Regions from separate parts of the Streptomyces sp. NPDC055239 genome, predicted to be linked through region 2. Evidence: riboswitches for the same ligand, from Rfam matches in the RefSeq annotation. Region 2 holds a riboswitch; the other holds the start of a gene.
The links. Region 2 has a riboswitch for cobalamin ahead of metE (5-methyltetrahydropteroyltriglutamate--homocysteine S-methyltransferase). Riboswitches for the same ligand answer to the same signal wherever they lie in the genome.
Positions count from the first base shown of each region.

Region 1: another riboswitch for cobalamin. It lies ahead of ACWFRJ_RS19240 (ribonucleoside-diphosphate reductase subunit alpha); the one in region 2 lies ahead of metE (5-methyltetrahydropteroyltriglutamate--homocysteine S-methyltransferase).

Region 1 is NZ_JBSGRD010000005.1:221,576-227,503, forward strand. Features, by position in the region: gene ACWFRJ_RS19230 (DUF3311 domain-containing protein) at 1-157, shown strand, start outside; gene mctP (monocarboxylate uptake permease MctP) at 154-1,803, shown strand; cobalamin riboswitch at 1,912-2,035, shown strand; gene ACWFRJ_RS19240 (ribonucleoside-diphosphate reductase subunit alpha) at 2,169-4,601, shown strand; gene ACWFRJ_RS19245 (ribonucleotide-diphosphate reductase subunit beta) at 4,601-5,623, shown strand; gene ACWFRJ_RS19250 (helix-turn-helix domain-containing protein) at 5,861-5,928, shown strand, end outside.
Region 2 is NZ_JBSGRD010000007.1:33,756-39,683, reverse strand. Features, by position in the region: gene aceB (malate synthase A) at 1-1,259, shown strand, start outside; gene ACWFRJ_RS22585 (3-hydroxybutyryl-CoA dehydrogenase) at 1,256-2,125, shown strand; cobalamin riboswitch at 2,297-2,514, shown strand; gene metE (5-methyltetrahydropteroyltriglutamate--homocysteine S-methyltransferase) at 2,684-5,005, shown strand; gene ACWFRJ_RS22575 (NACHT domain-containing protein) at 5,121-5,928, shown strand, end outside.

The DNA.
Region 1 (5,928 bases), on a different contig from region 2:
GGTCGAACCGACCTTCATCGGCATCCCGTTCTTCTACTGGTACCAGATGCTGTGGGTACTCATCTCCACCGCTCTCACCATGATCGCGTACAAGCTGTGGCAGCGTGACCAGCGCGCCCGCAAGGCCGAGCAGGCCCAGGGGGGTGCGACCCGATGAACGAGCTCGCAGCGGACACGGGCGGCGTCAACGGCATCGCCCTCGCCGTCTTCATCTTCTTCTTCGTCGCCGTCACGGCGATGGGCTTCCTGGCCGCGCGCTGGCGCAAGGCCGAGACCGAGAGCCTGGACGAATGGGGCCTCGGCGGCCGGTCGTTCGGCACCTGGGTCACGTGGTTCCTGCTCGGCGGCGACCTCTACACGGCCTATACGTTCGTGGCCGTCCCGGCGGCGATCTACGCCGCGGGCGCGGCCGGCTTCTTCGCCGTGCCGTACACGATCCTCGTCTACCCGCTGATCTTCACCTTCCTGCCGCGCCTGTGGTCCGTCTCCCACAAGCACGGATACGTGACCACGTCCGACTTCGTGCGCGGACGCTTCGGGTCCAAGGGGCTCTCCCTCGCCGTCGCGGTCACCGGCATCCTCGCCACGATGCCGTACATCGCGCTCCAGCTCGTCGGCATCCAGGCCGTGCTCGACGTGATGGGCGTCGGCGGCGGTCCGGACACGAACTGGTTCATCAAGGACCTGCCGCTCCTGATCGCGTTCGCGGTGCTCGCCGCGTACACGTACTCGTCGGGTCTGCGCGCGCCCGCGCTGATCGCGTTCGTGAAGGACGGCCTGATCTACCTCGTCATCGTCGTCGCGATCATCTACATCCCGATCAAGCTCGGCGGCTTCGACGAGATCTTCCGGGCGGCGAACGACAAGTTCGCGGCGACGAACGAGGCGGCGGGCAAGCCCGTCGCGGGCCTCGCACCAGGCGCCGGCGGGCAGTGGACCTATGCCACGCTCGCGCTCGGCTCCGCGCTCGCGCTCTTCATGTACCCGCACTCGATCACGGCGACGCTCTCCTCCAAGAGCCGCAACGTGATCCGCCGCAACACCACGATCCTGCCGCTCTACTCGCTGATGCTGGGCCTGCTCGCACTGCTCGGCTTCATGGCGATCGCGGCCGGGGTCAAGGTGGAGAACGGGCAGCTGGCGATTCCGCAGCTGTTCGAGAACATGTTCCCCGACTGGTTCACCGGCGTGGCCTTCGCCGCCATCGGCATCGGCGCCCTCGTGCCCGCGGCCATCATGTCGATCGCAGCAGCGAATCTCTTCACCAGGAACATCTACAAGGACTTCCTCAGGCCGGACGCGACGCCCGCACAGGAGATGAAGGTCTCCAAGCTGGTCTCGCTCCTGGTGAAGGTGGGCGCGCTCGTCTTCGTCCTCACCATGGACAAGACGGTCGCGATCAACTTCCAGCTCCTGGGCGGCATCTGGATCCTGCAGACCATGCCCGCGCTGGTCGGCGGCCTGTTCACCCGCTGGTTCCACCGCTGGGCGCTGCTCGCGGGCTGGGCTGTCGGAATGGTCTACGGGACGGTCGCCGCGTACGGTGTCGCCTCACCGACGCAGAAGCACTTCGGCGGCTCGTCCGACGAGATCCCCGGCATCGGCGAGATCGGCTACATCGGCCTCACGGCGTTCGTCCTGAACCTGGTGGTCACCGTGGTCATGACGTTCGTCCTGCGCGCCGCCAAGGCGCCTGACGGCATCGACGAGACCTCTCCCGGCGACTACACGGCGGACGCGGGCGACCCCGGCGTCGTCAAGGACCTTCCGCCGGCCACGGCGGGGGCGCCGGGCGGGCACTGAGCCTCTCCCCTACGTACGTCATGCGGGCCGCCGGAAGAATCCGGCGGCCCGCTGTCGTGCACTCCGACACAAGATATGGGGTTGCCGCCCAGAGCCAGCACAAGATGTATGCTCGTGCTCGTTGTCGCCGCAGGGGAATCCGGTGGAAGTCCGGAACTGTCCCGCAACGGTGTATGAGTGCGCATTTGTCGTACTCATGAGTCCGAAGACCTGTCGACAGCGCACCCGTTCCGACCGGTCCGGGTGCCAACGACGTCCGGGCCTCGTGGAATGGGCTGGTGGACGCGGAGCGCAGCCCTGCCCCGGCGCGCCCGTGTGTCACTCCTCCCCTCCGCAAGGTTCCGAGCCGAGCGAGGGAGTGCTCCGTGACCATCGCGCCAGCCGAACCTGCGTCAGCGCAGACCACCGACGGTCAGCAGACCACCGTTGGTCAGCAGACCGGCGACGGCCCAGGAACCGCGCTGCTGCGCACCCTGACCGACCTCACCACCGACCTCCCCGACGCCGACCCCGGCCGGGTCGCCGCCGCCGCACTGCGCGGCCGTTCGGCCAGGGCGGATCTGGCGGAGCTGCGGGAGCTGGCGACCGAGGCGGCCGCCGGGCTCATCTCCGAGGACCCGACGTACTCGCAGCTCGCTGCCAGGCTCCTGAGCCTCAGCATCCGGGACGAGGCCGCGTCGCAGGGCGTGCGCTCCTTCTCCGACTCGGTCGCCGTGGGACACCGCGAGGGTCTGATCGCGGACCGCACCGCCGCGTTCGTCGTCGACCACACGGACCGTCTGGACGGTCTCGTGGAGGCCGCACTGGAAGACGGCGCCGACTTCCGCTTCGGCTACTTCGGCCTGCGCACCCTGCACAGCCGCTACCTCCTTCGCCACCCGATCACCCGGCACGTCATCGAGACCCCGCAGCACTTCATGCTGCGCGTCGCGAGCGGCCTGGCGGAGGACGGCAGCACGCGCTCGGTGGACGAAGTCGCCTCCCTGTACCGCCTGATGAGCCGCCTGGACTACCTGCCGTCGTCGCCGACGCTCTTCAACTCCGGCACCCGGCACCCGCAGATGTCCTCCTGCTACCTCCTCGACTCCCCGCTGGACGAGCTGGACTCCATCTACGACCGCTACCACCAGGTCGCGCGCCTCTCCAAGCACGCGGGCGGCATCGGGCTCTCGTACTCCCGCATCCGCGCCCGCGGTTCGCTGATCCGCGGCACGAACGGCCACTCCAACGGCATCGTGCCGTTCCTGAAGACCCTGGACGCCTCCGTCGCCGCCGTGAACCAGGGCGGCCGTCGCAAGGGCGCCGCCGCGGTCTACCTGGAGACCTGGCACTCCGACATCGAGGAGTTCCTGGAGCTGCGCGACAACACGGGTGAGGACCAGCGGCGTACGCACAACCTGAACCTCGCGCACTGGATCCCGGACGAGTTCATGCGCCGGGTCGCCGCCGACAAGGACTGGTCGCTGTTCTCTCCGGCCGACGTGCCGGAGTTCGTCGACCTGTGGGGCGACGAGTTCGACGCCGCCTACCGCAAGGCAGAGGCCGCCGGGCTCGCCCGCAAGACCATCCCCGCCCGCGATCTGTACGGCCGCATGATGCGCACCCTCGCGCAGACCGGCAACGGCTGGATGACCTTCAAGGACGCCGCCAACCGCACCGCCAACCAGACGGCGGAGCCCGGCCACACGGTTCACTCCTCCAACCTCTGCACGGAGATCCTGGAGGTGACGGACGACGGGGAGACGGCCGTCTGCAACCTGGGCTCGGTGAACCTCGGCGCCTTCGTGGACACGGCCGCCGGTGACATCGACTGGGAGCGGCTCGACGAGACCGTCCGCACCGCCGTCACCTTCCTCGACCGCGTGGTCGACATCAACTTCTACCCGACCGAGCAGGCCGGCCGCTCGAACGCCCGCTGGCGTCCGGTGGGCCTGGGCGCCATGGGTCTGCAGGACGTCTTCTTCCAGTTGAAGCTGCCGTTCGACTCCCCCGCCGCGCGTGCCCTCTCGACGCGCATCGCCGAGCGGATCATGCTCGCCGCGTACGAGGCGTCCGCCGATCTCGCCGAGCGCAACGGCCCCGTGCCCGCCTGGGAGAAGACCCGCACCGCGCGCGGCGTCCTGCACCCGGACCACTACGGCGTCGAGCTGACCTGGCCGGAGCGCTGGGCCACGCTGCGGGAACGTATCGCCACGACCGGTATGCGCAACTCGCTGCTCCTCGCCATCGCGCCGACCGCCACGATCGCGTCCATCGCGGGCGTGTACGAGTGCATCGAGCCGCAGGTCTCCAACCTCTTCAAGCGCGAGACGCTGAGCGGTGAATTCCTCCAGGTCAACGGCTACCTGGTGCAGGAGCTGAAGCGGCTCGGCGTCTGGGACGCGCAGACCCGTGAGGCGCTGCGCGAGGCCAACGGCTCGGTGCAGGGCTTCAGTTGGATCCCCGCCGATGTGCGCGACCTCTACCGCACCGCGTGGGAGATCCCGCAGCGCGGCCTGATCGACATGGCCGCCGCGCGCACGCCGTTCCTCGACCAGGCGCAGTCCCTGAACCTGTTCCTGGAGACGCCGACCATCGGCAAGCTCTCCTCGATGTACGCCTACGCCTGGCAGCAGGGTCTGAAGACCACGTACTACCTGCGTTCGCGCCCGGCGACCCGGATCGCCCGCGCGGCGGCGGGCCAGACCGCCGCCGAGCCCGCGCCCGCCGCCGCCCCCGTACCCGCCCAGGCCACGGCCGACGAAGACGCCGTCGCCTGCTCCCTGGAAAACCCCGAGTCCTGCGAGGCCTGCCAGTAATGAGCTCCACGACCACCGCCGTAAAGAACCTCCTCGACCCGGGCTTCGAGCTGACCCTGCGTCCCATGCGCTACCCCGACTTCTACGAGCGCTACCGGGACGCGATCAAGAACACCTGGACCGTCGAGGAGGTCGACCTCCACTCGGACGTCTCCGACCTCGCCAAGCTCTCGCCCGGCGAGCAGCACATGATCGGCCGCCTGGTCGCGTTCTTCGCAACCGGCGACTCGATCGTCTCCAACAACCTCGTGCTCACGCTCTACAAGCACATCAACTCCCCCGAGGCCCGGCTCTACTTGAGCCGCCAGCTCTTCGAGGAGGCCGTGCACGTCCAGTTCTATCTGACGCTGCTCGACACCTATCTGCCCGACCCTGAGGACCGCGCGGCGGCCTTCGACGCGGTCGAGGAGATCCCCTCCATCCGCGAGAAGGCGGAGTTCTGCTTCCGGTGGATGGACTCCGTCGAGAAGATGGACCAGCTGGAGAGCAAGGCCGACCGGCGCCGCTTCCTGCTGAACCTGATCTGCTTCGCCGCGTGCATCGAGGGGCTCTTCTTCTACGGTGCCTTCGCCTACGTCTACTGGTTCCGCTCGCGGGGTCTGCTGCACGGCCTCGCGACCGGCACAAACTGGGTGTTCCGTGACGAGACGATGCACATGAGCTTCGCCTTCGACGTCGTCGACACCGTCCGCAAGGAGGAGCCCGAGCTCTTCGACGACGCACTCCAGACGCAGGTCACCGACATGCTCAAGGAAGCCGTCGAGGCCGAGCTGCAGTTCGCGCGCGACCTGTGCGGTGAGGGCCTGCCCGGCATGAACACCGACTCGATGCGTGAGTACCTTCAGTGCGTCGCCGACCAGCGGCTCCAGCGGCTCGGGTTCGCGCCGGTCTACGGCTCGTCGAACCCGTTCTCATTTATGGAGCTCCAGGGTGTTCAGGAGCTGACCAACTTCTTCGAGCGACGTCCGTCGGCCTACCAGGTCGCGGTCGAAGGCTCGGTCTCCTTCGACGACGAGTTCTAGCCCCACCCGGCTGCGGGAGACGGCGGACGCCGCCTCCCGCAGCTCGCGGTCGATCCGGCGCTCGTGGACGTACCCGACGAGCGAGGGTGCGGCCAGGAGAAGGAGGACGGTCAGGACGGTCGCGTAATCGAGGATTGCGTTCATGTCCTTACTGTCCTGCGGTCCCGACGGAAGCGTCAGTGGCAGGACTGCCACACACCATCGACTTACTGCCAGTCCTGCGGCACACTCACGAACATGCTGAACAACGTGGCCGTCGTGCTGCTCGACGGCGTGAATCCCTTCGAACTCGGCGTCGTCTGCGA
Region 2 (5,928 bases):
AGGTGTGGATGGCGGACTTCGAGGACGCCACCTCACCCACCTGGGACAACATCATCGGCGGTCAGCTGAACCTGCTCGACGCCATCGAACGCAGGATCGACTTCACCACGCCGGAGGGCAAGGGCTACCGGCTCGGCGAGCAGATCGCGACCATCGTCGTCCGCCCGCGCGGCTGGCATCTGGACGAAGAGCACCTTGAGATCGAAGGCCACCCCGCGCCCGCCTCTCTCGTGGACTTCGGGCTCTACTTCTTCCACTGCGCCCAGCGGCAGATCGACGCCGGGCACGGCCCGTACTTCTACCTGCCGAAGCTGGAGAACCGCGACGAGGCACGGCTGTGGAACGACGTGTTCGTCCTCGCCCAGGACCTCCTCAGCATCCCCCGCGGCACGATCCGGGCCACCGTCCTCATCGAGACCATCACGGCCGCCGTCCAGATGGAGGAGATCCTCTACGAGCTCCGCGAGCACAGCTCCGGCCTCAACGCGGGCCGCTGGGACTACCTCTTCAGCCTCATCAAGACCTTCGGGCACCGCACCGACTTTCTGCTGCCCGACCGGGCGAAGGTCACGATGACCGCCCCCTTCATGCGCGCGTACACCGAACTCCTCGTACGCACCTGCCACAAGCGGGGCGCCCACGCCATCGGCGGCATGTCCGCCCACGTACCCGGAAAGGATCCTGACGCCCACCGGGCGGCCCTCGCCACGGTGCGGCTCGACAAGGAACGCGAGGCCGAGGACGGCTTCGACGGCTCCTGGGTCGCCCACCCCGCCCTTGTGCCCGTCTGCCGCGAGGTGTTCGACGGAGTACTCGGCATCCAACCCCATCAGATCGACCGCGCCCGCGCCGACGTCGAGGTGACGGCGGCACAGCTCCTGTCCGTGCGCCGCGTCAGCGCACCGCCGACCGCAGAGGGCGTACGCACCAACATCGCGGTCGCCCTGCGCTACTTCGCCGCCTGGCTGCACGGGCAGGGAGCCGTCGCCCTGTACGGCCTGATGGAGGACGCGGCCACCGCCGAGATCGCCCGGGTGCAGATCTGGCAGTGGCTGCGGCACCGGGCCGTCGGCCGCGAGACGGTCCTCGAACTGGTGGAGGAGGAGCTCGCCGCCCTGGGCGCGGAGTATCCGTGGGCCCCGCTCGCCGAGGTCCGTGGGCTGTTCGAACGTACCGCCCTGTCAAGGGAGTTGCCCGCATTCTTCACCACGGATGCCTACCACCGCCACCTCACGCACCGCCCGGAGGGACAGTCATGACCACAGCCATCCGCCGGGTCGGCGTGGTGGGCGGGGGCCAAATGGGCGCCGGGATCGCCGAGGTGTGCGCCCGCGCCGGTCTGGACACCGTTGTGTGCGAGGCCGACGCACCGGCCGCACGTGCCGCCCGCGAGCGTGTGGCCGTCTCACTCGAACGGGCAGTCCAGCGAGGGAAGCTGGACCGCATCGGCGCCGAGGACGCACTGGCCCGCATGGTCTTCACCGGCAGCCTCGACGACCTGGCCGACCGCCAACTCGTCATCGAAGCCGTCGTCGAGGACACCGCCGCGAAGACGGAGGTCTTCGCCGTCCTGGACAAGGCCGTAGAGGACCCTGAGGCGATCCTGGCCACCAACACCTCCTCCATCCCGGTCATGCGTCTGGGCATGGCGACCCGGCGTGCCGACCGCGTCCTCGGCCTTCACTTCTTCAACCCCGCCCCCGCCCTTCCCCTGGTCGAGGTCGTCTCCTCGCTGCACACGGCCGCCGAGGCCGTGGCCGCCGTCCAGGACTTCGCCACGCACACCCTGGGAAAGACGGTCGTACGGTCCCAGGACAGAGCGGGCTTCGTCGTCAACGCGCTGCTCGTCCCCTACCTCCTCTCGGCGATCCGGATGACGGAGTCCGGCTTCGCCACGGCCGCCGACGTGGACGCGGGCATGGAGCTGGGCTGCGCGCACCCGATGGGGCCGCTGAAACTGGCGGACCTGATCGGCCTCGACACGGTCGCCGCCATCGCGGCATCGCTCTACGAAGAGTTCAAGGAACCCCTGTACGCCCCGCCGCCGCTGCTCCAGCGGATGGTGGAGGCGGGGCTGCTCGGCCGCAAGAGCGGCCGCGGGTTCCACCTCTACGACCGGGGCTGAGGGGCCCGGGTCCGCCGCCGGGCCGAGGGGCCTGCGGCTGCTGTGAGCGGGGCGCGGAACGGAGTGGTGATCCGTTCCGCGCCCCTTCGTGTGTCCCCCACTCCGTGGATCCGTGTCTCACCTCACGGTCCGGAATGTGATCAGCACTGCCCAAGAAGACGACCACCCCTTAGCCTGACCAGTGCAGCTGGTTCGCCCTGCCCGCCAGGCAGACGCGTCGTAAGAGGGAACCCGGTGAGAATCCGGGACTGCCCCGCAGCGGTGAGTGGGAACGACCGCCGTCATACGCACTGGATCCGAGCGCGGATCCGGGAAGCGACGGCCAGTAGGAACCTGCCTCGGCAGGTGTGCCCGCGAGTCCGAAGACCTGCCCGTTGCCCGTACGTGACCCCTCATGTGCGGATATCCCGGTGACCTCGTGGGCGGGTCGGCGTCAGATCAGGTGGAGTACCGCAGCACCGCGCCGACGGCGCGCGTTCGGTCCGCCAGGTCCGTCACCCTTCGCGTCCGTGTCCCGTCTCCGGGATCTCAAGGAGTCATCTCGCGAAGGAGATTTCCGTGACATCGAAGTCCGCAGCCGCGGCAGCACGGTCCACCGTGTACGGCTACCCCCGCCAGGGCCCCCATCGGGAACTGAAGAAGGCCGTCGAGGGCTACTGGAAGGGCCGTGTCACCGCCGACGCCCTCCGGGAGACCGCGGCGCAGCTGCGCCGGTCCACCTGGCAGCACCTGGCCGACGCCGGCATCGATGAGGTGCCGACCGGCGACTTCTCGTACTACGACCACGTCCTCGACACCAGCGTCATGGTCGGCGCCGTCCCTCAGCGACACCGCGAGGCCGTCGACACCGACGGGCTCGACGGCTACTTCGCGATGGCCCGCGGCACCCAGGACGTGGCGCCGCTCGAGATGACCAAGTGGTTCGACACCAACTACCACTACCTCGTGCCGGAGCTCGGCCCCGACACCGTCTTCACCGCCGACTCCGCCAAGCAGGTCACGGAGCTGGGGGAAGCCCTGTCGCTCGGCCTCGCGGCCCGTCCGGTCCTCGTCGGCCCGGTCACCTATCTGCTGCTCGCCAAGCCCGCGCCCGGCGTCACGGCCGACTTCGAGCCGCTCACGCTCCTCGACCGCCTGCTGCCCGTGTACGCCGAGGTCATCGCCGACCTGCGCGCGGCGGGCGCGGAGTGGGTGCAGCTCGACGAGCCCGCCCTGGTCCAGGACCGCACCCCGGCCGAGCTCAACGCCGCCGCCCGCGCCTATCGCGATCTGGGTGCCCTCACCGACCGCCCGAAGATCCTGGTCGGCTCCTACTTCGGCAGGCTCGGCGAGGCACTACCGGTGCTCGCCAAGGCGCCGGTCGACGGTCTCGCCCTGGACTTCACCGAGGCCGCCGCGAGCCAGCTCCAGGACCTCGCCGCCGTCGGCGGTCTTCCCGGCAAGCGTCTGGTCGCGGGCGTCGTGAACGGCCGCAACATCTGGATCAACGACCTGGAGAAGTCCCTCTCCACGCTGGGCACGCTCCTGGGTCTCGCGGACCGGGTCGACGTCTCCGCGTCCTGCTCCCTCCTCCACGTCCCGCTGGACTCCACCGCCGAACGGGACATCGACCCGCAGATCACCCGCTGGCTGGCCTTCGCCCACCAGAAGACGGCCGAGATCGCTACCCTGGCCCGCGGCCTGGCCCAGGGCACGGGCGCCATCACAGCCGAACTGTCCGCCAACCGCGCCGACCTGGCGTCCCGCTCGGGCTCGGCCCTGACCCACGATCCGGCCGTACGTTCCCGGGTCGCCGCCGTCACCGGCGCCGACGCCCGCCGCGCGCACGCCTACCCGGAGCGTGCGGCTGCCCAGCGGACCCGCCTCGGCCTCCCCCAACTGCCCACGACCACCATCGGCTCCTTCCCCCAGACCACCGAACTGCGCACGGCACGGGCCGACTTGCGCGCTGGACGCATCGACACGGCCGGTTACGAGGAGCGCATCAAGAACGAGATCCGCGAGGTGCTCGCCTTCCAGGAGAAGGCAGGCATCGACGTCCTGGTGCACGGCGAGCCGGAACGCAACGACATGGTGCAGTACTTCGCCGAGCAGCTCACCGGCTACCTCGCCACGCAGCACGGCTGGGTCCAGTCGTACGGCACCCGCTATGTGCGACCCCCGGTCCTCGCGGGCGACATCTCACGGCCCGAACCGATGACGGTGCGCTGGACCTCGTACGCCAACTCCCTCACCGACCGCCCGGTCAAGGGCATGCTCACCGGCCCGGTCACCATGCTCGCCTGGTCCTTCGTCCGCGACGACCAGCCGCTCGGCGACACGGCGCGCCAGGTCGCCCTCGCCCTGCGCGACGAGGTCAACGACCTCGAGACAGCGGGTACTTCGGTCATCCAGGTCGACGAGCCCGCGCTGCGCGAGACGCTGCCGCTGCGCGCCGCCGACCGTCCCGGCTACCTGGACTGGGCCACCGAGTCGTTCCGCCTCACCACCAGCGGCGTACGTCCGGACACCCAGATCCACACGCACATGTGCTACGCCGAGTTCGGTGACATCGTCCAGGCCATCGACGACCTCGACGCCGACGTCATCAGCCTGGAAGCCGCCCGCTCACACATGCAGGTGGCCCGCGAACTGGCGGAGCACGGCTACCCGCGCGAGGCGGGCCCCGGCGTCTACGACATCCACTCCCCGCGCGTCCCGAGCACCGAGGAGGCAGCGGCCCTGCTGCGCAAGGGGCTTGAGGCCATCCCTGCCGAGCGTCTGTGGGTGAACCCGGACTGCGGCCTCAAGACCCGCGGCTGGCCCGAGACCAGGGCCTCCTTGGAGAACCTGGTCGCGGCGGCGCGCGAGGTACGGGCGGAGCTGCCCACGGGTTCCTGACCCGAACGCACAAGCCGGGGCGGCCATTTGCAGGGCGAATGGCCGCCCCGTTCCGTCATGATGGACACGCTGGCCGTTCCGTCGCGGAGCTGGGAGGCGACCGGTGCCCAGGGGGATGAGTTACGCGGATGCGGTGCGGTTGCTCGGCGGGGCGGAGAGTCCCGCCCTCGCCGCCCTCGACCGGCTGACCGGCGGGGCGCTGCTCGTGGCCACCGGTGGCGGGTCCGCACTGGCGTTGAGTCTGTTCGACGCGCGGGGCGAGCTGGCGCGGCTGAGCCAGTCCCTGGTCTCCGGCCTGGCCGAGCGGTCACGCGGCCTCGGCCGGTTCGACCGCACCCAACGCCTCGTCGCGGCACACGCCGTCGTGGTCCTCGCCTCGTACTTCGACACCCTCAAAGAGCTCGACCTCCCCTTCGACAGACGGGAGTTGAGCATGGGCAGAGCCCAGAGCGTGCGCATGGCCACCGGGAGGACACCGGAATCCGGGCGGCTCGCGGCCCTCGCGGACGAGCTGCTGCGCGCCGAGGTACCCATGCCCGCGCCGCACCGCCCCTACGAACGGGAGCTCCTGTCGCTGCGCGAGTTCTACCTCTCGTTGTCCGAGCGGCTCCTGACCTACGTGTCGGGTTGTGCGGCCTGGGAAGCCGTGTCGGAGCGGGAGCGGGAAGAATTGCGGGCCACTCTGGTGGAGTCCGTTCCCCAACAGGCCGTATCCGCCTACGAGATCATGTACCGAAGCCTTGCGGCGGACTCGCCCGAGGTGGCCGTCTGGGTCAACCTCACCGACCATCAGGCGACCCGCAACGAGGTCCGCCGCCTCGAAGGCACGCTGCGGCAGCTGGAGGAAGCGATCGCCAGGGCGGCCGACGGGCGGATCGCGGCCGAGCGGTACATGGCGCTGAACCGCGCGTCACGGGCGGCGA